3 regions of the Clostridium pacaense genome follow, and region 3 is predicted to be linked to each of the others. Evidence: a T-box and tRNA genes for the amino acid it is inferred to sense, from the RefSeq annotation. Region 3 holds a T-box; the other regions hold tRNA genes.
What was found. The T-box of region 3 lies ahead of leuS (leucine--tRNA ligase). A T-box ahead of a tRNA ligase gene usually reads a tRNA of that ligase, here a tRNA-Leu.
Positions count from the first base shown of each region.

Region 1: it has a tRNA-Leu gene. The T-box ahead of leuS (leucine--tRNA ligase) is inferred to sense a tRNA for this amino acid. The anticodon was not compared.
Region 2: it has a tRNA-Leu gene. The T-box ahead of leuS (leucine--tRNA ligase) is inferred to sense a tRNA for this amino acid. The anticodon was not compared.

Region 1 is NZ_JAJFEB020000020.1:16,770-25,043, reverse strand. It holds gene LK536_RS52785 (hypothetical protein) at 1-1,029, shown strand, start outside; gene LK536_RS52780 (class I SAM-dependent methyltransferase) at 1,334-2,164, shown strand; tRNA gene LK536_RS52775 (tRNA-Leu) at 2,218-2,301, opposite strand; tRNA gene LK536_RS52770 (tRNA-Leu) at 2,498-2,581, shown strand; gene LK536_RS52765 (Hpt domain-containing protein) at 2,829-3,188, shown strand; gene LK536_RS52760 (sensor domain-containing diguanylate cyclase/phosphohydrolase) at 3,248-7,012, shown strand; gene LK536_RS52755 (alpha/beta hydrolase) at 7,180-8,136, shown strand.
Region 2 is NZ_JAJFEB020000001.1:28,880-37,153, reverse strand. It holds gene LK536_RS29840 (PFL family protein) at 1-388, opposite strand, end outside; gene LK536_RS29835 (ACT domain-containing protein) at 421-693, opposite strand; gene LK536_RS29830 (MBL fold metallo-hydrolase) at 901-1,698, opposite strand; gene coaE (dephospho-CoA kinase) at 1,730-2,341, opposite strand; gene polA (DNA polymerase I) at 2,379-5,141, opposite strand; gene LK536_RS29815 (zf-HC2 domain-containing protein) at 5,160-5,537, opposite strand; tRNA gene LK536_RS29810 (tRNA-Leu) at 5,679-5,761, opposite strand; gene LK536_RS29805 (DUF3298 and DUF4163 domain-containing protein) at 5,861-6,394, shown strand; gene LK536_RS29800 (cell wall hydrolase) at 6,417-7,058, opposite strand; gene LK536_RS29795 (hypothetical protein) at 7,266-7,589, opposite strand; gene LK536_RS29790 (hypothetical protein) at 7,741-8,097, shown strand; gene LK536_RS29785 (hypothetical protein) at 8,228-8,274, opposite strand, start outside.
Region 3 is NZ_JAJFEB020000017.1:30,320-38,593, reverse strand. It holds gene LK536_RS51395 (alanyl-tRNA editing protein) at 1-708, opposite strand, end outside; gene LK536_RS51390 (hypothetical protein) at 870-1,118, shown strand; gene LK536_RS51385 (hypothetical protein) at 1,401-1,895, shown strand; gene LK536_RS51380 (hypothetical protein) at 1,927-2,208, shown strand; gene LK536_RS51375 (L,D-transpeptidase family protein) at 2,301-3,125, opposite strand; gene leuS (leucine--tRNA ligase) at 3,262-5,676, opposite strand; T-box leader at 5,740-5,987, opposite strand; gene LK536_RS51365 (4-fold beta flower protein) at 6,030-6,389, opposite strand; gene LK536_RS51360 (helix-turn-helix domain-containing protein) at 6,629-7,213, opposite strand; gene LK536_RS51355 (DUF1538 domain-containing protein) at 7,527-8,274, shown strand, end outside.

The sequences.
Region 1 (8,274 bases), on a different contig from region 3:
CTTCTGCTTCCCCTTGGAATCCTGGCGGCAGACAGGAGCCAGGGCCATAAGGAGCAGGAGATTAAGATTGCTGTCAGCGTCCAGGGAGGCGATGGGAATGAACTGGGCCGGCGGCTGGCAGAAAGCCTTGTGAACCGCAGGCGGGGCGTAGATGCGGGTATGTTCCGTTTTTACGCATGCAGGGATGAGGAACAGGTAAAGGATGAGGTGGCTTCCAGACGGGCGGAATGCGGCTATGTGATAACGGAGGGACTCCGGGAAAAACTGGATTCCGGCAAATACAGACGCAGCATCCTTGTTTATTCCGCTCCCTCCACCGTGGCGGCATCCCTATCCACGGAAACCGTGTTTGCGGCGCTGATGGAGATTTACGACCGGGATTTACTGACAGCCTATGTGGCGGAGGAAAGCCTGTTTGATTCCCTGGGAGCGCCGGGAAGCAGGGACAGGGAACAATCTGCCCTGGAGGCCGGCGCACTGTATGACAAATGGCTTGACAATGGAAGCACCTTCCGGTTTGAATACAGCTTTCAGGGTCAGGAAGGGGCCGCAGACCTGCCCGGTACGCAGACTCAGGAGACTGTGTTCCCGGTAAGGGGCATGGTTGCTGTTTACGTGTTCGTGACAGGCCTTTACGGGGCCGTGGTGCTGTGCGGGGATGAGGAGAGAGGGCTGTTCCTGCCCCTTTCCTATGGTTACAGGACGCCCTGCCGCCTTGCATCCATGGCGGCTCCCGTGGCCATGGCAGCCGTGTCCGGCCTGCTGGCTTTGTGGGCCAGCAGAAGCCTTGTTGGCCCTGTAAAGGAAATCGTGGCAATGGCGGTCTACTGTATGGCTGTGACGGCTGTTTCCTGGCTTTTAAAGGTTATCTGCCGCAGGCCCCAGGTCCTGTGCTGTATCATTCCTTTTTTTGTCATCGGAAGCCTTCTGTTCTGCCCGGTGTTCATTGACGCGGGACGGTATCTGGATGTCCTTGACCAGGTTGGGAAAATATTCCCGCCCTGGTATTACCTCAGGTGGTTCGGATGATAAACATTGTATTCTGATGTAAAGGCTGGTATAATAAGGGTTACGGTAACTATAAAGGAGATGATTCTGTCCGGCGCACTTGATGCTGCACAATCAGTAGCATAAGTGGAACGTGGAAACCAAGATGATCAGAACTGCATAAGGGACAAGGCCTGTATCCACAGGTTCTGTTGTCGTGCCAGCATGATTATCAGGAATTCCGCGTTAATACGATTTAACATTAACTGTGGGATTCTTCCACAGTTTTTTTAATCCCCATAGTTACCGTAAGCTGCCGTAATCCAAATTGAAAGGACAGGATATCATGAAGAATTTATTGAAAATGTTAAAAGAAAAACCAGCTTTATATGAGGCCTCGCCTGTGAATATGTGGGATGACCCACATATATCAAAGCAGATGCTGGCCGCGCATCTGGATGAAGGATTCGATTCCGCAACAAGGAAGATGGATTTTGTAAGGGAATCCGCAGGGTGGATTGCATCCCTGCTTCCGCCTGAACGTTACAGGAGGCTTCTGGACCTGGGCTGCGGTCCGGGTATTTATGCTGAACTGTTCTGCCATAAGGGGTATGAGGTGACCGGCGTGGACATATCGAGGCGCTCCATCGGGTTCGCCCGTGAGTCGGCCGGACAGAAGGGTCTGGCAATCCAATATTGCCGGAAGGACTATACGGCGTCCGGCCTTGGGGGCTGTTATGACCTGATTACCCTGATATACTGTGATTTTGGCGTGCTGGCCCGGGATACGCGGATGACGCTGCTGGCCCGCATTTACGATTCCCTGGCCCCGGAAGGCGCATTGCTGTTCGATGTGTTCAAACCGGTAAGATACAGCGGGATGGAAGAAACCAGGGACTGGAAGGTGGAGGAAAATGGTTTCTGGCATGAGAAACAATACCTGCTGCTCCATTCGTTCTGGCGGTATGATGAGGACAACACATTCCTGAACCAGTATGTGGTTGGGATGGAAGATGGAACCGCCTATTATAATATCTGGGAGCATACCTTTACATTTGAAGAGCTGGAACGGGATCTGAGGAAGGCCGGATTTGGCCGGATACAGTTCTACGGCAATGTTGCCGGTAAAAAATGTGAAGATGCAGATGATACGATCTGTGTCCTGGCTATGAAGTGACAGTAAACAAAAAACCCGGATTCCATAATTGAAATCCGGGTTTTTCCTGCAAGTGCAGAAGAAGGGAGTCGAACCCTCAAGGTATTACTACCACACGGACCTGAACCGTGCGCGTCTGCCAATTCCGCCACTTCTGCGTCTGATGCCAGGCTGTTGTCTCAGGCAACGAAAGTTATTATAAGATAGGTTGGCCTTTTTGTCAACACTATTTTCAAAAAAATTTCCTGTGATTACCAAATTTATTGCGCATAAAACATACATAAAAAAAATTAGAAAAAATTTCAAAAAATAGTTGCCAATTTAAAAACTCTGTGATATACTATCATTCGTGTTGCGGGAGTGCTGGAATTGGCAGACAGGCTAGACTAAGGATCTAGTGGTTGTATGATCGTGTGGGTTCAAGTCCCATCTCCCGCACTATTTGTAAGAGGAATCTTTGCTGGATTGCAAAGGTTCCTTTTTTTCTGCGCATGTGGTTCCGGACACACCTTGGGACAGGCCCGGGATTTTACAAAATACAGGTGTAATTTGGGATGGGATATGCTAAAATGAAAACATGTGGATAAGAACATATGACCTGAGAGTGACAGATCAGACGATGTGTATATAAAACCGGCGGCAGTGTGGGAATCGCTCATGTCCGGTTCCGGTAGAAGGAGGCATTATGGATTTAAATACAATACTTACACTTCAGGAGGCTGGGGTGGATACAGAGGGCGCAGTGAGGCGGTTCAGCGGCAATTCAGGGCTTTATGAGCGGTTCCTTAATAAGTTTTTATCCGACCCAACCTTTGGGATGGTGTCGGATGCATTTGCGGCAGGGGATGAGCAGAAGGCCCTGACAGCCACCCATACCTTTAAGGGGCTGACGGCCAACCTGGGGCTTACAAAGCTTTATGATATTTCATCTGAGATGGTGAACCTGATAAGGGGCGGTGATTATGGGGCGGCGGCCGGGACTTTTCCTGACCTGAAAACCGCATATGATGAAATCTGCGGGATTCTGGAAAAAGGCTTTCTTTAAAAATACTCCATGGAACGGAAGTGCGGATTCACGGGGATCCGTAGAGAGGAAGAATTGACATGCGTCAGCGAGATACGATTCTGATAGTAGATGATATGGAGGTTAACCGGGTCATACTGAGCGGTTTGTTCCAGGAAGAATATCATCTGTTGGAAGCTGAGAACGGAGAACAGGCCCTTCTGCTTCTGAAGCAGTATCACAGCAATATAGCAATCATGCTGCTGGATGTGGTCATGCCTGTTATGGATGGATATCAGGTCATGAAGGAGATGGGGGGCAGCGGACTTCTGGGTGAGGTGCCGGTGGTGGTCATTACAGCAGATAACTCCCTGGAAGGGGAACTGCGCTCCTTTGACCTGGGCGCCTCGGACATCATTGTAAAGCCCTTTGAGCCACATGTGGTGAAGCGGCGTGTACATAATATCATTGAGCTTTACCTGCATAAGCATAACCTGGAGGACATGGTGGACCAGCAGGCCCATAAGCTGAAGGAATCCAATGACGTGCTGGTGGACGCCCTGTCCTCTGTCATTGAGTACAGGAGCCTGGAATCGGGCCAGCACATAAAGCGGATCCGCCTTCTTACCAAGGTCCTTCTTCAGGAACTGGCCAAAAACTGTCCGGAATATGGACTGGACCAGCATAAGATTGAGGTGATTGCATCTGCCTCAGCCCTCCATGACATTGGCAAGATTGCCATTGAGGACCGCATCCTCAACAAGCCCGGGCGCCTGACCCCGGAAGAGTTCAATGTGATGAAGACCCATACCACCAAGGGATGCCAGATACTGGAAAGCCTGGGGAGGATGAGTGACAAGGAATATCTGCAGTATGCCTATAATATCTGCCGCTATCACCATGAACGGTGGGATGGAAAGGGATATCCGGAAGGACTCTGCGGGGATTCAATCCCGGTCTGCGCCCAGGCCGTGTCGGTGGTGGATGCATTTGACGCCCTGACTTCGGACCGGGTATATAAGAAGGCAATCCCTTACCAGCAGGCCGCCAATATGATCCTCAATGGGGAATGCGGCACATACTCCCCCAGGCTGATGGAATGCTTTAAGCCGATGCTGCCGGTGCTGTCCGCCCTGTGCCAGAAGTATGCCGACGGCAATGTGCCCTTTGGGGACCCGCTTAACATGCAGGACCAGGAGCAGGCTGCGGTTGAGAACGGCATCAGCGCGCTTCAGTTGGAGCAGCTGAAATACCTGGCCATGCTGCGTTATGAGAATACGATGGTGGCCGAGGTGGATTTTTCTTCGGGAAGCTATCACTTGGTATATGCGCCCAATCTCCGGATTAAGCGTGCCTTTCAGGGAGAGCGCCTGGAGGATGCGGCAGAACGGTATATTTCCGAGATGGTCAAACCGGAAGACCGGGAGTACATGCAGATTGCATGGAAGGAGGAAATGCCCGGGTTCTTTGCGCAGGGACTGTTAAAGCAGTCCTGGAAGCACCGTGTCAGGGAAGGGCTGGGCTGGTGCTGGTATGAGCTGACCATCCTCAGGATTGATACGGAGCATCCGCGCCAGAGAAAGGCCCTGCTTTTGTGGAAGGCCCTGGAGGAGGATTCGGCTGGGGAAGGGAAACAGGCTGTTCCTGAGGATAAAGATGACAGCCGGATCCTCCATCAGATATTAAAGGGGATTTCCCGTTACCGCAACGACCAGTGGTTTACCATCCTTGATATTGACGATGGATTCATGGGATATGGAAGGGATGCCATCCGCAGTAAGTTTAATGACCGCTATCTGGAAATCATCCATCCGGAGGACAGGGGACGTGTTAAGAAGGAACTGCTGGACCAGCTGAACAGGGGAAGTGAGTTTGAGCTGGAGCACAGGGTGATTGACGCGGATGGATGCATCAACTGGGTGCTGACCAAGGGCTGCCTGATGACGGACCGGTCGGGCCAGGAGTATCTTTACAGCGTGGTCATTGATATCAACCAGACAAAACATGCCCAGGAGGAACTGCGCCTTGGCCTGGAGCGGTATAAAATCGTCATGGAACAGACCAACGATATCTTTTTTGAGTGGGATGTGGAAACAGATACGGTTGCCTATTCCTCTAACTGGAAGACAAAGTTCGGATACGATCCCATCTCAACCAGGGCATCGGAGCGTATACCCAAGATATCCCATCTCCATCCGGAGGATATGGCCCCCTTTGGGGCATTCATTAAGGAAATGCGCTCCGGCAGACGTTACGGGGAGCTGGAGTTCAAGGTATCGGATTCCAGGGGCCGCTACCAGTGGTGCAAGCTCAGGGCAACCATGCAGTTTGATGACCAGGGAAGGCCGTGCAAGGCAATCGGGATCGTGATAGATATCAATGACGAGAAAATGGCGGCCCAGGAACTGAAGGCCAGGGCTGAACGGGATACCCTTACCAAGCTGTACAATAAGGCCTCTGCCCGCCAGAGGATTGAATACATGCTGGTGAACCGGGAAGAGGGGGAAGGGCTTGCCCTGTTCATCATTGACATTGATAACTTTAAGCTGGTCAATGATATGTACGGCCATATGTTCGGCGATGCCGTGCTTACCAAGATTGCGGCCCAGCTCTCCCGTCTGTTCAGAAGCAGCGATATTGTATCGCGTATCGGCGGGGATGAGTTCATGGCCCTGCTCCAGGGCGTGCTGAACGGGGACCAGGTGCGGGTGGTTGCGGACCGTATCCTGGAATGCTTTGACCGGGTCCTGGAGGAACTGCCCAAGGAATGCAGTATTACATGCAGCACGGGAATTGCAGTGTGCCCGGAAGATGGGGAGGATTTCCAGACCCTGTTCCAAAAAGCGGATGTGGCCCTGTACCATGCAAAGGCCTGCGGCAAAAAACAATACCAGATTTATGAACAGTCCATGGAGAATAAGGCATATGGCCAGAATGCCCCAAGACAGACAGCTGCCAACACGACCATCGAATCGGAGGAAGGCAGTGAAGTGGTGTTGAACGACCTCCTTCCACGGGCCTTTAATATCTTCAGCAAGGCGGTGCAGCTGGACCGGGCGGTTGAGAATGTGCTGGAGCTGCTGGGGGAACGCCTTCAGGTAAGCCGTGCCTATATATTTGAGAATTCAGAAGACGGCCGGTCCTACAGCAATACATTTGAATGGTGCAGGGAGGGAATCAAGTCCCAGAAGGATATGCTCCAGGACATGCCATACGCCGGTCTGAGCGTGGATTATAAAAGCTTTTTCAACGAGAGGGGCATCCTCTACTGTGATGACATAAACAAGCTCCCGAAGGATATAAGGGAGAATCTGGCCAGCCAGGGAATCCAGTCCATGCTCCAGTGCGCAATCAAGGATAATGGTGAATTTAAGGGCTGGGTGGGTTTTGACGACTGTACGTCCAAATGCATGTGGACCATCAGCCAGATAGAGGTCCTGTCATTTATCTCCGAACTGCTGTCTCTGTTCCTTCTAAAGCGCAGGGCCCAGGACAATGCCATGGAGCTGGCGGAGGATCTGCGCACGGTGCTGGACCACCAGAATTCATGGATATATGTGGTGGATGCAGAGACAAGGGAGCTTCTCTACATCAATGAGAAGACCCACGGGATTGCCCCGGATTCCAGGGTGGGGATGCGCTGCCATGAAGCGTTTTTCTGCAGGGATGAGCCTTGTATCAAATGTCCGATGAATGATATTAGACAGAAAATCAACTGTACGCTGGAGGTATATAACCCAATCCTTAAGGTATGGTCGCTGGCGGATGCCTCCCTGATCCGCTGGGGAAAGCGGGACGCCTGCCTTCTTGCATGCCATGATATCACCAAGTATAAGGAAGGCCGGGAGGAAATAACAAAGAATTAAGATTTTCAGGGGCACATATGGAAGGAACGGAATATCCTGATTATAAAGAAACAGGTGCCGCCTGGTATCAATAGCCGGATACCCTCAGTGTACCGGGGCCAACCCCCCGTGCACTGGGGGTATTGTATCCCTGGTCCACACCCGGCGGCGCCAAGAGGAGTTACCATATGAAACGTTGCGTACCGTTAGAACCGGCAGCGGAAGCTGTCTGCGAGGCCAATTCCAAACCGCCCCTTATATTTGAACTTCCCCCTGCCCAGGGAAGGATGGCATTAGAAACGGCCCAGGACAGTCCGGTGTACAAATATCCTGCCCAGGTAAGCCGGGTCAGTGTCAATACCGGAAGATGGGGGACGATACCGGTTTACCTGGTGAATCCGGGCAATACGCCGGCGTTGTCCAATGTGATTTTCTTCATCCACGGCGCCGGCTGGGTGTTCGGCAGCTATCATACCCATGAGAAGCTGGTGCGGGAGCTGGCGTCCAGGACCGGTTCCCTGCTTATCTTCCCGGAATACAGCCGTTCCCCGGAGGCACGTTACCCTGTGGCCATTGAACAGTGCTACAGCGTGCTGTGCATGGTGCCGGAACTGGTCCGGTCCATGGGCTTTACCGCCAATCCGGGAACGCTGACCGTGGCCGGGGACAGCGTGGGAGGCAATATGGCCACGGTGATGACAATCATGGCAAAGTACAGGAAAGGGCCGGCCATCCAGAAGCAGCTGCTGTATTATCCTGTGGCCAATGCCTGCTTTGACACATGTACCTACCATGAGTTTGCGGAAGGATATTATCTGTACCGGGCCGGGATGGAGTGGTTCTGGAATCAGTATACCATGTGCCAGAAGGACAGGAACCAGATAACAGCATCCCCGCTCAGGGCTGTAAGGGACCAGTTAAAGGGGCTGCCTCCTGCCATGATCCTCAATGGGGAAGCCGATGTGCTCCGGGATGAAGGCGAGGCCTATGCCAGGCGCCTGAGGGAAGCCGGGGTGGATGTGACCGCCATCCGCTTCCAGGCCATCATCCATGATTTTGTCATGCTCAATTCCCTGGACCAGACCAGGGCGTGCAGGGCTGCGATGGATGTTTCCACGGAGTGGATAAACCGGAAAAACAGATAACAGCGGCCCCGGTTTTTCAGGTAAAAAGGAAACATCTTGAAATTAACCTGCTTATATTCTATACTAAGTAACAACAAACAATCGGACCGTACATACCCTGGCAGCAGGAAAATGGGATGTACGGGACTGAATTGCATA
Region 2 (8,274 bases), on a different contig from region 3:
TATCCGCAGCCGTCATTCCCTTGCTTACAAGGGCAGAATAACCGCCGATGAAGTTCACGCCTACTTCCTTCGCAGCCTTGTCCAGGGTCTTTGCAATGGTCACAAAATCCTCCGGTGACTTGCAGGCAGCGCCGCCCACCAGGGAGATAGGTGTCACGGAAATACGTTTATTGACAATGGGAATCCCGAAATCGCGCTCAATATCCCGGCCCGTGGCCACCAGGTTGCTGGCAAGGGTGGTGATTTTATTATAAATCTTATCATTGAGGGCGTCCAGATTGCTGTCCACACAGTCCAGGAGGCTGATGCCCAGGGTGATGGTACGCACATCCAGTTTCTCATGCTCAATCATATTATTGGTTTCATTTACTTCATATATATTAATCATGTCCGCTTGTCCCTTTCTTATGTGGTGCTGTATTAGATTCTGTGCATCTTGATGAAGATATCCTCGCGCTGGATCTTAACCCTTACGCCGATTTCCTCTCCTGCCTGCTCCAGTTCTTCCGACACCTGTCCAAAGGACTTGGTCATGTTGCTGACATCCACAATCATCATCATATTGAAATATCCCTGTACGATGGTCTGGGAAATATCCAGGATGTTAATCTGGTTCTCAGCCAGATATGTACATACTTTTGCGATGATTCCTACTGTGTCTTTTCCTACTACAGTGATAATTGCTTTGCTCATTTTCATTCTCCTCATACCATTGTTTTCCCGGAAATACATGGGTGTAAATTTATCTTTCGTACATTGTAGCATATGTTCCCCAAAATGTCTGCATTGGTTTTGAGATTTTTTATTTTAAAACACTGACCTTAAAACACAGCCATAAAAATACCGGCCAGGTATATTACCCGGCCGATATGATTAAAACATATCTTATCCTTCATCCTTTTACAGATACACGACCTCGCTCATACAGTCCCTGCCAGCTACCGATATGGAAAAATCAGAAGCCCCGTAAGGACAGTCGCCCTCGTCAATCTCAAGCCTTACTGTTTCATAGGCCAGTTCCTCGTAGTTGTTCTCCTTGCTGAGATGGCCCAGGAAAATCTTCTTAAGCTTGTCGTGCAGCACGCAGTTTAACAGCCTGCCTGCATTTTCATTGGACAGGTGGCCGTGGTCGCCCAGGATCCTGCGCTTCAGGTAATATGGATAAGGACCTGTCTCCAGCATGCGGACATCATGGTTGGATTCCAGCAAAAGCGCATCCAGCCCCTGCAGGTTGTCAATTATGTACTGGTCAAAATGACCCATATCCGTGGCAACCGCAACTGACTTGCTGCCGCATCTTACCCTGTATGCAACCGGGTTGGCGGCGTCATGGTCAATGCTGAAGGGCTTCACATGCAGGTCGCCCAGCATGAAATCCACGTCCGGGCAGACAGGCGTAAGCAGTTCCCTGTCAAACTCCCCAAGACTGCTTGAGCATGCAATCTCATCCAATGTCTCCCTGGTCCCGTAAACAGGGATATGGTACTTCCTGGATAATACGCCCAGCCCCTTAATATGGTCTGAATGTTCGTGGGTAATCAGGATACCGCTCATATCATTCCCGGTCAGCCCGATTTCATTGAGGCCCTGCTGGATCCGCTTGTTACTGATACCCGCGTCCACCAGGATATGTGTGTCATCGGAACCTATGTAAATACAGTTCCCGCTGCTTCCGCTTGCAATGCTTACCATTCTCATGTCTGTACAGTCCTCTTCCTAATTAGTCCTCTTACGGGGATATGTGCCGCATCAGCGCGGCAATCTGCATCCTTGTCTCTTCCAGGCTTTTATCATTGTCAATGACCGAGTCACAAAAGGACCGGAACACTTCATCACTGGCCTGATTGTCCATGATGCTTAATGTCTTCTCACGGGTATATCCGCGGCCCGTCTTAAGACGCTCCATGCGGTTCTCCCTCGATGTATAAACATACCACATTTTGCTACACTTGTCACGGAATTCTTTTGAGGGGATGGCGGCCTCTATGACCACCCGCCCTTCCCTGGCCTCCCTGGCCTCCTTCATTGCAGCCTTCCATACAAGGGGATGGGTCAGTTCATCCACCCGTCTCCTCTTTACCGGGTCATGGAAAATGATGTCGGCCATGACGGCCCGGTCCAGGCTTTTGTCCTCTTTTAAAACAGATGGCCCCAGATAATCCACCACCGCATGGTAGCCCTCCATTCCCGGCTCCATCAGCCCTTTGGCAACCTGGTCTGCCTGGATTACATGAAATCCATAATCCTTTTGAAGGATATCCAGGATCCTGCTTTTCCCGGAACCTACCCCGCCTGTGATGCCTAAAATGAATTTATCCTTAACGTTCCCACATTCTTCCAATTCTGATTGCTCCTTTTACATCCCCGGACATGCCTTTTTACTTTGCATCAAACCAGGATCTGCCCACCTCGGCCTCCACCTCCAGTGAAACCTTGAGTTCAGCCGCATGTTTCATCTTATCCACCAGGATTTCCTTTACCGTCCCAATCTCGTCCTCAGCTGTCTCAATGAGCAGTTCATCGTGGATCTGGAGCACGATCCTGGACTTTAAGTTCCTGGCCCGCAGTTCACGGTCCACTGCAATCATGGCAATCTTCATGATATCCGCCGCAGAGCCTTGGATGGGCGAGTTCATGGCCACCCGCTCGCCGAACTGGCGCTGCATGAAGTTGGCGGACTTAAGCTCGGGAATCGGCCTTCTCCTGCCGTAAAGGGTGGTCACATATCCCTGTTCCTTGCCCTGGCTTACAAGGCCGTCCAGGAATATCTTTACCCCCGGATAAGTCTCAAAGTATTTATTGATATACTCCACTGCCTCTTTTCTGGAAATGCTCAGGTCCTCACTAAGCCCGAATGCGCTGATTCCATAAACAATACCGAAGTTCACGGCCTTGGCATTGCGCCGCTGGAGGGGCGTGACCTCCCCAAGGGGCACATGGAATACTTCAGAGGCAGTGATGGCATGGATGTCCTGGGCGGAACGGTACGCCTCAATCAGGCGTTCATCCCCTGACATATGGGCCAGGATACGCAGTTCTATCTGGGAATAGTCCGCATCCACAAACACACAGCCCTCTTTTGGCACGAAAACCTTTCGGATTTCCCGTCCCAGTTCCATGCGCACAGGGATATTCTGAAGGTTAGGCTCCGTGCTGCTGATCCTTCCAGTGGCAGTGATGGTCTGGTTGAACTTACCGTGGATCCTGCCGTCCTCACCGATATAGGCGGCCAGGCCCTCCGCATAGGTGGAGTTCAGCTTTGTCAACTGGCGGTAATCCAGTATCTTCTGGACCACCGGATAATCAGGCGCCAGCTTATCAAGCACATCCGCTGCCGTGGAATAGCCGGTCTTTGTCTTCTTGCCCCCAGGCATCTTCATGTCCTCAAAGAGGATTTCCCCCAGCTGTTTCGGGGAGTTGATATTGAATTCCTTTCCCGTGTCGCGGTAAATCTCCTGCTCCAGGTCCACGATGCGCACCTTCAGGCGGTTGCCGTACTCTTCAAGCTCGGCCCGTTCCACCTTGACGCCTTCCTGTTCCATGTGGTAAAGACTGTAGATTAGTGGCATTTCAATCTCTTTGTATAAACCGTACATGCCGGTATCCTTGAGCTGCCGCGTCAGGGGCGCCGCTGCCTTCCATACCGTATAAGCCATATAGCAGGCGCAGGTCACTGCCCTGGCATCTTCATTCCAAAGGGCGTCCCCCAGATCCGCCTTGGCCAGCAGATCTGCCCTGGACGGCACGGTCAGGCCCAGGTAATCCCTTGCCAGGTCATCATACCCATAGGTGTCCTTAAGGGGATTTAAGAGGTATCCGGCCACCCCGCCGTCATATACCGGAGCGGTATCCCCTGTTTCCAGATAAGGCAGCATTTCCTTAAGGTTCAGCACCCATACCTCATGGCTGGAGCCAGGCTTTAAGGCGCACAGGGCTTTCACCTGCCGGATCAGGAACTCCCCGGACAGCTTCTCTCCGGCCGCCATACAATAGATATCCTCTTCCCCCAGGCACAGGGCCAGTCCGGTAACCGGATTCAGGCCGGATTTTGCCTTCTTGCCTGCCTTTACCTCCCCGTTTTCATCAAAACTGAAGGACAACTGTTCTGCCGCCTCCGGCTTTGCCGCCTTGGCGCCTGCCTGGGTTCCTATGATAAGCTGAAGTCCTGTCACGCCACTGGCAGCCGCCCTGGCAAACACGTCCGCAGCAGACGTTTCATCCCGGATAAGGGTAAAATGGTCTTCCAGGCTGGAAGCGGACGCATCCCCCATGGCGGAGGCGTCAAAGCGGGAAAGGATGGACTTGAATTCCAGACGCTTCATGTACTGGTACGCTTCCGGCGTATAAAGATTGTCAATCCTGGTATCCTCATAGTTAAATTCCACCGGACAGTCCGTGCATATGGTGGCCAGTTCCTTGCTCATACGGGCCATGTCGTAATGCTCCTCAAGGGCTTTCCTGGCCCTGGGAGGCTTAATCTCATCCAGGTGGGCATAGGCGTTCTCAATGCTTTTGTAGGCAGCAATCAGGCTGGTGGCCGTCTTTTCACCAATGGAGGGAACGCCCGGTATATTGTCCGAGGAATCCCCCATCAGGGCCTTTACGTCAATGAATTCCGTGGGTGTCACCTGGTATTCCCGTTCCACGTCCGCAGGATAATAATCCTTGACCTCGGTCCCTCCCCTGCTGGTTTTGGGGATGCGGATCTTAATGTGTTCATCCGACAGCTGGAGCAGGTCCCGGTCACCGGAGACCACCGATACGTCGATGCCCTGTGACTGGCTTTTCCTGGCAACCGTGCCCAGTATATCGTCCGCCTCATATCCTGCAAGGGTCAGGATCGGCACGCCCATGGCTGTCAGGACCTCCTTCATCAGGTCCACCTGCTGGTGGAGTTCCTCCGGCATGGGTTTCCTGGTGCCCTTATAGGCATCGTACATCTTATGCCGGAAGGTGGGTTCCTTAAGGTCAAAGGCAACCGCCAGATGGTCTGCCTTTTCCTCCTCCAGGATTTTAAACATGATATTTAAAAAACCGTACACCGCGTTGGTATGAAGGCCCTCCGAATTGGTCAGGTCCGGTACCCCGTAAAATGCCCGGTTAAGAATACTGTGTCCGTCGATTAAAACTAATTTATCCATCCTTTGATAGTCCTTTCTCTATAATCCCAAAAAGCCGCTTTGCCCCCACATCCTGAACTGGAGCACCAATATCATGAGAAGCGCCCAGAAACACAGGGTATTCACTGCATATCTGGCTGTCTTAAGGAGCATAAGTGTATGGATACGCTGCCTGGACAGCTCCAGCGCGGTCTCCAGGGCGCCCTTGATATTATAGGTCCCGGTCCCTTCATCCAGCTGCCGTATGCCCACGTCCACCGTGAAATAAATCTCCAGCTCTTCCCGGCATTCCCCGCACCCTTCAATGTGCTTCAGGAATTCCTCCAACTCTTCATCCGTAATGCTGCCGTTGATATAAGGCATTACCAGACGTTCCGCTTCCCTGCAGGTCACAGCCGCACCTCCTGTCTGTCCCAATCATCAAATCTTCTTACATCATACAATAAATCATTTGCTTTTTCAACAAAACATATGCACCGTCGGACGCCTATAAAAGAAAAAGTCCCAAAAGTGACGCAAACACGTCAATTCTGAGACTTCTCCCTGCCAAGGGTGTAGTGCCGGCAGTGGGACTTGAACCCACACGATGTCGCCATCAACGGATTTTGAGTCCGCCTCGTCTGCCATTCCGACATGCCGGCTTATCTTAGCAACGTTGATTATTTTATCACAGGATAGGGACTTTGGCAAGTATTTTTTGCATATAATGTATAACAGATAAACGATCTTCTGGAGCCTATATGCAGACCATATCCCCTGACACCTTAAGCAACATCCTGTATTATAAAGATATCCCTGTTTTCAGATATACCATCCGCTACCCTGTCTTTACCTCTGACTGCAGCCAGACAGCTGCTGCATTTATCAACGGATATTATGCGGACCTTGCCGCAGGGAAGGAGGATTATTGCCGTACCGTACTCTATCCCCAGGCCGTGGAAGCCGCCCGCTATATCCCGGACAATCATCCGGCCTTTGAGATGTACGGGTTCACGTCAGACTATACGGTGACATTTAACTCCGGCTGTATTACCAGCTTATACAGGGATGAATCCACCTATATGGGCGGGGCACACGGTTCAGTCATGCGTTATTCCGATACATGGGATTTTACATCCGGAAAGCGGCTGCAGCTGGAAGATTTCCATCCCGGGAACTTCTTCTTAGTGCCGGACGGAATCATTATCTATTACCAGCAGTACGATATTGCCCCCTATGCGGCGGGTATCCCTGAATTCCTCATTCCATTCAGCCAGCACGGTCCCCGGATATGAAGCATCCGGCTGCCGGAAACAGTCAGTAACAATAACAGTGGTATCTGGTCCTTATATATACCCCGCTGCCCTGCCTGCCTCCTGACTGCCATACCACATTGCCGGGCAGGACGCTTCCATGCTCCAGTAAATACCGGGCATTAGCCCAGTTCTGCGGCGTTGGTTCCCTGTAATAGTTCCCATCCCAGGTACATGCATACTGCCCGCGCTGGAACACCACTGCGCTTACCGAATCAGGAAATGACGGGTGGCTGACCCGGTTAAGGACAACAGAACCCACGTAAAGCTGCTCATCATCCGGGTAGGACTGTGCCTCACCACAGATTACATGGGCTAAAATATATAAATCATCCTGTGTGTAGGAGGATAATCTGGCGCCTGCAGGCGCCTGGGCCTGGGCTGCCTCCATGATGTTCCTGCTCATGGAAAATGTTCCTGCGCCCAGCTGCCAAAAGGAAGCATCCCCGGCGCTGCCTTCATCCATCCTCCCTGTCTTCAGCACATCCACCACACGGTGGATATCCTCTGTTACTGCCATGGCCTGTACTGACAGCGCTGTTCCATCTTCTGTCCGGCCGTCCATATATTCCTCTGCATATACTGCACAGGGAACCGCCAAAGAAAGGATAAAGGCTGCCATACCGGATATCAATATTTTTTTCATGTAAACTCCTTATATTTTGTATACAGATTTCCATTTTCTGCTTTTCTTTATATTTTATCCCAAAATACAGAAGTCTAAACATGACCATATATGGATAGGAATGACCGTATATGGCAGAACCTGTATGGATAAAAAAAGAGACAAAGCCATGAACGGTTTTGTCTCTCTTGCCATATCCTGCCATTATATGATGATATGGTTCCGGTTCTATTTTAATCCAAGTATCTGGTCTGCATCCGGTTTGATCTTATTCCAGGCAGCAGTCAGTGCTTCCCTTAATCTGTCCTCGCCTGCAAATTCCATCTGCTTTTTCAGAATATACATTTCCCGCTCTTTTGGCGGCATCTGATAATATTCATCGTCATCGCAATATGTATCACTGAGAAAATTATACTTGTTCACCATAAGCTTCTTATACGCTATCTCCGCAATGCTCCACCGCTTTGTATGTTCACCGCTGAGCACATCAAAGTCCACAAAAATAATGATATCCAAATTGTTATTACGGTATTTTAAGGCTTCTATTCTCATAATCCCTCCGCTTTATTCCTCTGTGCGACTCTTTCATTATAGCAAAGTTACATCCATAAAACCATAGGATTTTATTTCTCTAAAGAAAAGTGGTGAAATTTTTGTAGATTTGTGATAGAATAAGAACATACATTCGGCGGGAGGGGTAATAATGGAACTACAGCCAATCTGGTTCATCATTCCACTTATATTATTAGGCGGGATTGTCTATTCGGTTGTACGCGGCTACATAAAGGGCTGCGTCCTGGCCGTTATTTCCATACTCACATCGCTGTGTAACCTTCTTTATTATATAGCTGGTTTCTTCCTGCACAGGCCCATGGATTACCTGCCTTATCTGGCTGTCATTCCATTTTTAGGCTTTTCTTTTATTGTCTGGCTGTTGATTGGCGGTATCTGTGCATTCAGACAGTGGCCGCGGCGGCCGTCTGTGTCCATATGCCTGATTGTCAATATATTCCTGATCCTTACCTGGAACCTACTGGTTTATACGTCCTATTTCCTGTGATGCCTGTCCCATATGCCTGCATACAGAAGACCTGCGGCAATGACAGCAATTACAATGATTCCCTTCAGTCCTTCCATGGTATCTCCCTCTCTTGATATTGCATGCGGATTTTCTCAATATTATACCACATTCATACCGCACAGTCACTTACATATTGATGTATCAGCATTGCCTTTC
Region 3 (8,274 bases):
CCTGTAATCCAGAAGCGCCCTGCGGCCGCACAGCATGGATATGCGGACCCCGCCTTTATAGCGGATCATGCCTCTTATCTTAATGATACCCACTTCTCCGGTATTTTCTACATGTGTCCCGCAGCAGGCGCAGACATCCCCGCCGGGAATCTCTATGATCCTTACCTGTCCGCTCAGTTCCTTCTTGCTCCTGTAATCAATGGATGGAAGTTCCTCTTTGGAGGGATAAAGCGTATGTACCGGCACATTGTCATAAACCACCTGGTTGGCCGCATCCTCCAGTCCGTCCAGTTCTTCCGCTGTCATGATGCCGTTAAAATCCACGGTCACCTCCCCGGCACCCATGTGGAATCCCACATTATCATATCCGTAACGCCTATGCACCAGGCCGGACAGGATATGCTCCCCTGTGTGCTGCTGCATATTGTCATAGCGTTTCTGCCAGTCAATGACCCCCTCTGCCAATGTTCCCGGCTCAAGGGGGGATGCCAGCTCATGGAGGATTTCCTCCCCCTGTTCATGGACAGATAGTACCGGCACCTGGTTCAGTGTCCCTGTATCAGAGGGCTGTCCTCCTCCCTCAGGATAAAACCCGGTCTGGTTGAGTACGGCCAGCCAGGTTCCCTTACCGCTTGCTTCACAGCGCTCCACCGTACACATGAAAGATTTCACATAGGGAGTCTGGTAATATAATCTGCTCTTGTCCATTTCCTTCAACGCCTCATTTCTTCAATGCTTCCATGATTATACTATAGATTGACAGGATGTACCATTTAAAATTTTATAAAAATATTTTCAAAACCAGGAAACATGAGCAAGCAGGGGGTCATATGATAAAGTGTAATTAAACTTTATATGGAGGAACTAACATGAGTGATGTAGCAGCAACAAACTGCGGTTGTGACTGTGGATGTGGATGTGGAACAGGAGGCAGCGGGTGCAATATCATCTGGCTTATCCTGATTCTGTGCTGCTGTGGCGGAGGCGGCGGATGCTTCGACCACAATAACTGCGGCGGCGGTTGTGGATGCGGATGCGGAGGCGGAAGCGGATGTGACTTTATCTGGATCATCCTGCTTCTGTGCTGCTGTGGCGGCGGTGGCGGCTTCTGCTGCTAATGCCTGTCTCTGAGAATCCTTCACCAAAGATTTAAAAACGGGGAGTGGTTTTGCCACTCCCTGTTTTTTATTCATTTAACAGGGTCCGTGCCTGGGGATGGGCTGCCTGACGCGGCGCTTCCACGGTTTTTCCCACCATACCCCTTCCTTCCCTGCCTTCTCCTGACACACTCATCATCTATTTCATACACTGCATTCCCTTCAATTACTAAACGGTTATACATGGATTTCACTCTCCTTCCATATTAATAATATATGCAGTGTCCAGGCTTTGGCGCATTCATGCTTAAATATATGGAATTGTTTGCCAATCATCTGCATAAGCTTAAAGCAAAGAAAGAAAAAGGCCGGTGGAAAGATATGAACCCATCTGATGACTATAAACTTACTGATCTGGATTATCTCATAGGGGACCACCACCTGCAGATGATAAAAGCCGCCCTCCCGTACCTGGGGGTGTCTGCGCAGAAGACCATATCCCTCTTTGTCAAAGCACAGGAGCTGAGAAAGACCGTGGAACTTTTTGAGACAGAAGAAGTGGCTTCCATGGGCATATGTTCCCTGGAAAGTTCCGAGCGGACCGGTTCTGTCCGGGACCTGCTGCAGGCTGTCCGTCCCTACGGCAACCCCATGGAGCAGGATATGATTGACATGGCCCAGACACTGATGGAAGGCCAGACCCCCATGGAACAGCTTCGCAGGTTCCTTACCCCGGAACAGCAGTCCCGTTTCGAAACCATGGAAATGATAATGACCGCCATGCAGGCCATGTCCTGACAACTTATTCATTCAGAAAGGATACATATTTATGGATACTAACTGGAAACAGGATCCCAGACTAAAGGCCATGAGCAAAGAAAAGCTGGATCTGCTGACAGAATTTGCCGAGCGCATTGAACACACAAACAAAAACAACCTGATGGAGGCATTCATGTCCATCAATATGGAAGCCAGACAAAAAGGAATCCAGTTCAATGATAAGGAGACCGCCCTCCTGGTCACTATCTTAAGCTCCAGCATGCCGCCTGCGGAAAAGAAAAAACTGGATATGCTGAAAATGATGTCAAAAAAACTGGCAGGGCCGCGCTGACACAGCGCCCCCTGCCTTCCAAAGCATGTTCCGGACTAAAACCATCCCCAGACCAAAACTATCTCCGGACCAAAACTATCCCCGGACCAAAACTATCTGAGACTTTCCAGATTTCCTGCAATCACGATCCTTGTCTGCCCGGTTGCCGACTGCACCAGTTCCTTTGCCCTGGCCTCCGGCAGACGGATACAGCCTGCGGATCCATTGTCCGCTGACGCAGTAAAGCAGTGGAGGAAAATAGCCGATCCCTTCCCAGGCACACAGTCCTGGTTATAATCCAGGGCAAGGGCATAGTCATAATACGGCGATGCCGCCGCCAGGTTCTCCGCTGAATTCCATGTCCTGGGGGTTGTGGACGTATTGACCAGCTTATTGTAATAAGCGCTGGCGGAATCATCCACCCAGTAATCCCCTTTCACAATCTTATGATATGGCAGGACACTGCCCGGATCATCCTTCAGGCCAAATGCCATGGTGAATCCATAGGTGCCCGCAGGAGTCCTGCCATCCCCTTCCGCTTTTTCAGAGGTAATTCCTCCCCTTCCCACGATGGAAGCTTCCTTCCACACCAGGTTCCAGGTATCATCCCCCTTTTTATAATAGTAGGTATCCGCGTTGCAGCCGCCTGTCCCGACCACCACGATCAGCTGGTCCGCGCCCTCGGCCCCTGTCAGGTTGTGGGGCTGTATCACGCCGTCCACCACCGCAGGCCCTGGTGTAATCCCTGGTTCAAGGGCAGCGCCCATGCCGGATACACCCGGTCCCTTCTCTTCTGCCTGCAGGCGGTATCCCGCCGTACCGCGCAGACCTGCCTTCGCCGTACCCAGGCCCGGCTGTGCCGCCCATCCGGTCACTGCCAGGGCCGCCATGATACCTGCCGCCAGGGCCGTCGCTGCCATCCATCCATGTTGTCTCATATGTAGTCACCTCTGCCTTATTTTACTTCCATCATTATAACCCGCACCCGCCCGTATGGGTATTTCTTTTTTCTTACAATTATCAGAAAAAGCGCACAGCCTGCAGGACTGATGCGCTTTTCCCCTGATATGGAGCTTATTTACAAACAATGTTGATAATCTTGCCGGGAACGTAAATCTCTTTTACAATGCTGCCGGACATCTTATCCCTGACAGCTTCCCTGCCCGCTGCCAGGGCATCTTCCTTGGAAATGTCGGCAGCCACATTGATGATGGCACGTGTCTTTCCGTTTACCTGCACAGCCACTTCAATCTCATCATCCTTCATGGCTTCCTCATCGCACTCCGGCCACTGGGAATGGAACACGCTGTCCGTGCCGCCCAGCTGCTGCCACAGTTCCTCGCCGATATGGGGTGCGAATGGTGCCAGGAGGGTAACGAAGGTCCTTAAGGTCTCTTTATCAATGCCGCCCTCTTTCTTAGCCAGGTCAATCAGCTTATTGTTATATTCCATGAAACCGGAAATAACCGTATTCAGGCTGAACTGGTTAAAGCGGTACTCGATATCGTATACCAGTTTGTGGCGCAGCTTGATCATTTCCTTAGATGCCTGGATGTCCTTGTCCTTGTTATCCATCACAAGGTTCCAGAAACGGTTAAGGAACCTGGAAACGCCTTCAATGCCGCGGTCATCCCACTCCGCATCCAGTTCCGGCGGTCCCACGAACAGCTCGTAGAGGCGGAGTGAATCGCATCCGTAATCCCTTACCAGATCGTCCGGGGATACCACATTACCCTTGGACTTACTCATCTTGATACCGTTCTTACCGGTAATCATGCCCTGGTTGAACAGTTTCTTGAAAGGCTCATCAAAATCAATTGCCCCGATGTCGCACAGGAACTTTGTATAGAAACGTGAATATAAAAGGTGGAGCACCGCATGCTCTACGCCGCCGATATACATATCAACCGGAAGATACTTGTCCGCCTTTTCCCTGGAAACCAGTTCCTCGCTGTTGTGGCTGTCCACGTAGCGCAGGAAATACCAGGAGGAACCCGCCCACTGGGGCATGGTGTTAGTCTCGCGCTTCGCGGGAGCGCCGCAGGCAGGACATGTGGTATTGACCCACTCGTCAATTCCGGCCAGAGGTGACTCACCGGTTCCGGTGGGCTGGTAACTCTCCACATCAGGAAGCCTTAAGGGAAGCTCTTCCTCCGGGACCGGGACACAGCCGCACTTGGGGCAATGGATGATCGGTATCGGCTCTCCCCAATATCTCTGGCGGGAGAATACCCAGTCACGGAGCTTGTAATTGACCATCTTATGGCCAAAGCCCTTCTCCTCAATCATGTGGGGCGCTTCCTTCTTAAGCACGGAAGATTCCATGCCGTTCCAGTCCCCGGAATTAATCATGATACCGCTTGCCTCAGTATAGGCCTCGGTCATGTCCTCAATCTCAACGCCGTCCTTTGCAATGACCTGTACAATGGGAAGGCCGAACTTCTTAGCAAACTCAAAGTCCCTGTCATCATGGGCAGGCACGCACATGATGGCGCCCGTGCCGTAATCAGCCAGCACATAGTCAGACAGCCAGATAGGCGTCTTCTGCCCGTTTAACGGGTTGATGGCGTAACTGCCCGTGAATACGCCTGTCTTTTCCTTTGCCTGCATACGGTCAACATTGGAACGCATGGAGGAATCAAAGATATACTTCTCAACCTCTTCCCTTGTATCGTCCGTGGCCAGGCTCTTAGCCAGCTCATGCTCAGGCGCAAGCACCATGAAGGTGGCGCCGTAAAGGGTGTCAGGCCTAGTGGTGTACACGGTGATTTTCTCATCGCGTCCATCAACCGGGAAATCCACCTCAGCGCCATAGGACTTGCCAATCCAGTCTGTCTGCATTTTCTTAACCTTCTCAGGCCAGTCCAGCTTATCCAGGTCATTTAACAGGCGCTCGGCATAGGCTGTGATCTTCAACATCCACTGGCGCAGGTTCTTCTTGGTCACAGTGGTGCCGCAGCGCTCGCAGCAGCCGTTTACCACTTCCTCATTGGCCAGTCCTGTCTTACAGGAAGGACACCAGTTAATGGGGAACTCCTTCTCATATGCCAGGCCCTTTTTGAACATCTGGACGAAAATCCACTGGGTCCATTTGTAGAATTCCGGATCCGTGGTATTCACTTCCATGTCCCAGTCATAGATGGCTGCAATCTGCTTGATCTGCTTCTTTATATTGGAAATGTTGGCCTCCGTGGACTTGGCAGGATGGACGCCCATCTTGATTGCATAGTTCTCAGCAGGCAGGCCGAAGGCATCCCATCCCATTGGATGGATGACATATTTGCCCTTTAACAGCTGGTATCTGCTCCATACATCGGAGATGACATACCCCCTCCAGTGGCCCACATGCAGGCCGCTGCCTGAAGGATATGGGAACATATCCAGACAATAATACTTTTCTTTTTTGCCATCATTGACATTGATGGGCTTCTCTTCCCAGTTCTCCCGCCACTTTTTCTCTATGGCGCTGTGATTGTACTGTGTTGCCATGATTTCATTCCTCCATTGGTTATTCAAGGTTCCTATGAAATAAAAAAGCCCTGCGCCTCTACTGCTAGAGACGTGGGGCTTAAATCCTCACGCGGTACCACTCTGGTTCATGCTCATGCATGCACTTATTCCTCTTATAACGGTAAGGTCTCCGGCCTGCCCTACTGACCCTGACCCCCGTGTGTCCGGCAGTCTTATGTTGGGGCAAGCTACTCCAGGGCCAGTTCAATAACCTTTTGTCACCCGCTCGCACCATCCGCCGGCTCTCTGTATCCATCCAGTTACCTACTACTCCCTATCAGCGTATTTACACTGATTCTTAATTTAGCATATTTCCGAAACAGTGTCAACCATTACCGGTGAAAAAACTGCCTGGACGTCATCCCGGACCATGCCGCCTTATAGGCTGTCTTGGCATGCCTGGCTTCCCTGGAACGCCGGATTGGCCTGGCTGCCCTGGCCCATTTGGCCGGAGTCTCATATCTGGACGGCTGGGCCGGGCCTCCAATCCGGGCTTCCTCCGTAAAAAAAACGCAAAGTCCGTCCAAATCCCTGACCCATCCCTTTTCAAACCAGCCATACTGGGTTCCGTCAAACCCATACACTGCGTCCCCGTGTATGTAGGCCGCGGGACTGCCGTCAAACAGATAGATGTGTTCCCCGTCCCTGTCAATATAGGCTGCCGGCACGCCTGTTCTTTCATATAATGTCATGTACCCGTTCTCCCTGTATCTATTTTCCGGTTCCATCCCTTCCAGATATCATATATCCATAAAGGGAATGGGTATATTATACTACTTCACCGTATCTGGTTCAATCCTTGTCTTACAGGGAATGAAGAAATTTATCAATTTTCCTGCTTCAACAGACGGAAAATAATACGGCTTGGAAAGAAGCATAAAGCGGGGTCAATGTTTCATAATAACCAACCTGTCCGTCCTTATACCCATGCTTATAGTTCCATATAAAATAATCCATGTTGGTTACAGTACCAAAGTAATCTCCCATGACCAGAAACAGGAATACGCACCTGCAGTCCCCATTCAGGGTATTGTCTCTTAATCAGGATACTGTCCCCTGTCAGCAGTGCCACAAATACGATATAATGTTCACGTTCCATTGCATGGTCAGCCGTGATATAAAAATCATTTTCAATTCTTTCTACATTTAACTTCTCATTCCCATCGGCTTTCTGCGGCTGTAATGCTTTCATTTTTTTACCGCAGCAGGATATGTCGGTTTCCGTCATTGCAGTAACCATATTTCCGCAATTAGGACACATATAAAAGTGCATTTTCTTCATGTTACCTCCCAGTATCTCGTTAGCGTCCAATTCGCCGGATAGCAGTTTTTCCAAATCAACATTAAGGATTTTTGATAATTCGGGCAGCAGTGATAATTCCGGACAGCCTAGTCCCCTTTCCCACTTACTGACCGCCTTATCACTTATGTTCATCTGATTGGCTAATTGTAACTGTGTCATACGGTTTTCTTTTCTTAGCTGGTAAATTAATTTTCCAATTTTCACATTATCCATTTTTCTCTCTCCTTGTCCATAATTATAAAACTAAAAAACTCATTTACAATAAACGCTCCGTTGAGTTCAAACCATCTTCTGTCCATGGAAGGCGGACGGTAAGATGTAATATATGCTTTTTGCCGTCATCATCATTCTTAGTTTTGTATTTTTGAGATGTCCGTATTGCAGAGGAAATCTTAACATAACTCTAACACTGCCTCCTATTGCATTTCCGTTTGTCCCTATGTTAAGCTTTAATTGACGTATGCCCTTGATACATAAGTTGTACCAGGCATATCGGACAAAATAACGGACGACAGGAGGTAACTTATTGAATCAGAAGTTAAAAGAAAAAATCACAGAATCCTTATCATCTGTGCTGCCCGTTACCTGTATCGTATTGATTCTTGGGATTACGATTGCACCTATTCCGCTGGATCCGCTGATGCTGTTCCTGGCTGGCGCGGCCTTCCTGATCATAGGTATGGGATTTTTCACCCTTGGTGTGGATATGGCCATGATGCCCATCGGTGAAAAGGTAGGGGCGCAGCTGGCACGGGCAAAGCGCCTTCCAATCATCATCACGGCATGTATCATCATCGGCGCAGTGGTGACGGTAGCGGAACCGGACCTTCAGGTCCTTGCAGGACAGACACCCGCCGTACCTGACATGGTTCTTATACTGGCAGTAGCTGCAGGCGTCGGGTTTTTCCTGGCCCTTGCGTTCCTTCGCTCCCTCTTCGGCTGGAGCCTTTCCCATATCCTTATGGTCTGCTACATCATCCTGTTTATCATGGCTTTTTACATTCCAGGTGACTTCCTCGCAGTGGCATTTGATTCCGGCGGCGTTACCACCGGTCCCATCACGGTCCCCTTCATCATGGCCCTTGGAATGGGGCTTTCTTCCATTGGCCAAGGCAAAAACCAGGACAGTGACAGCTTCGGGCTGGTGGCCCTGTGTTCCATCGGCCCTATCCTCTCCGTGATGATACTTGGACTTGTGTACCAATCCTCTTCCGGTACATATGAACCCATGTCCATTCCCTCCATCAGTAACTCCCAGGACCTGTGGCTGGCAT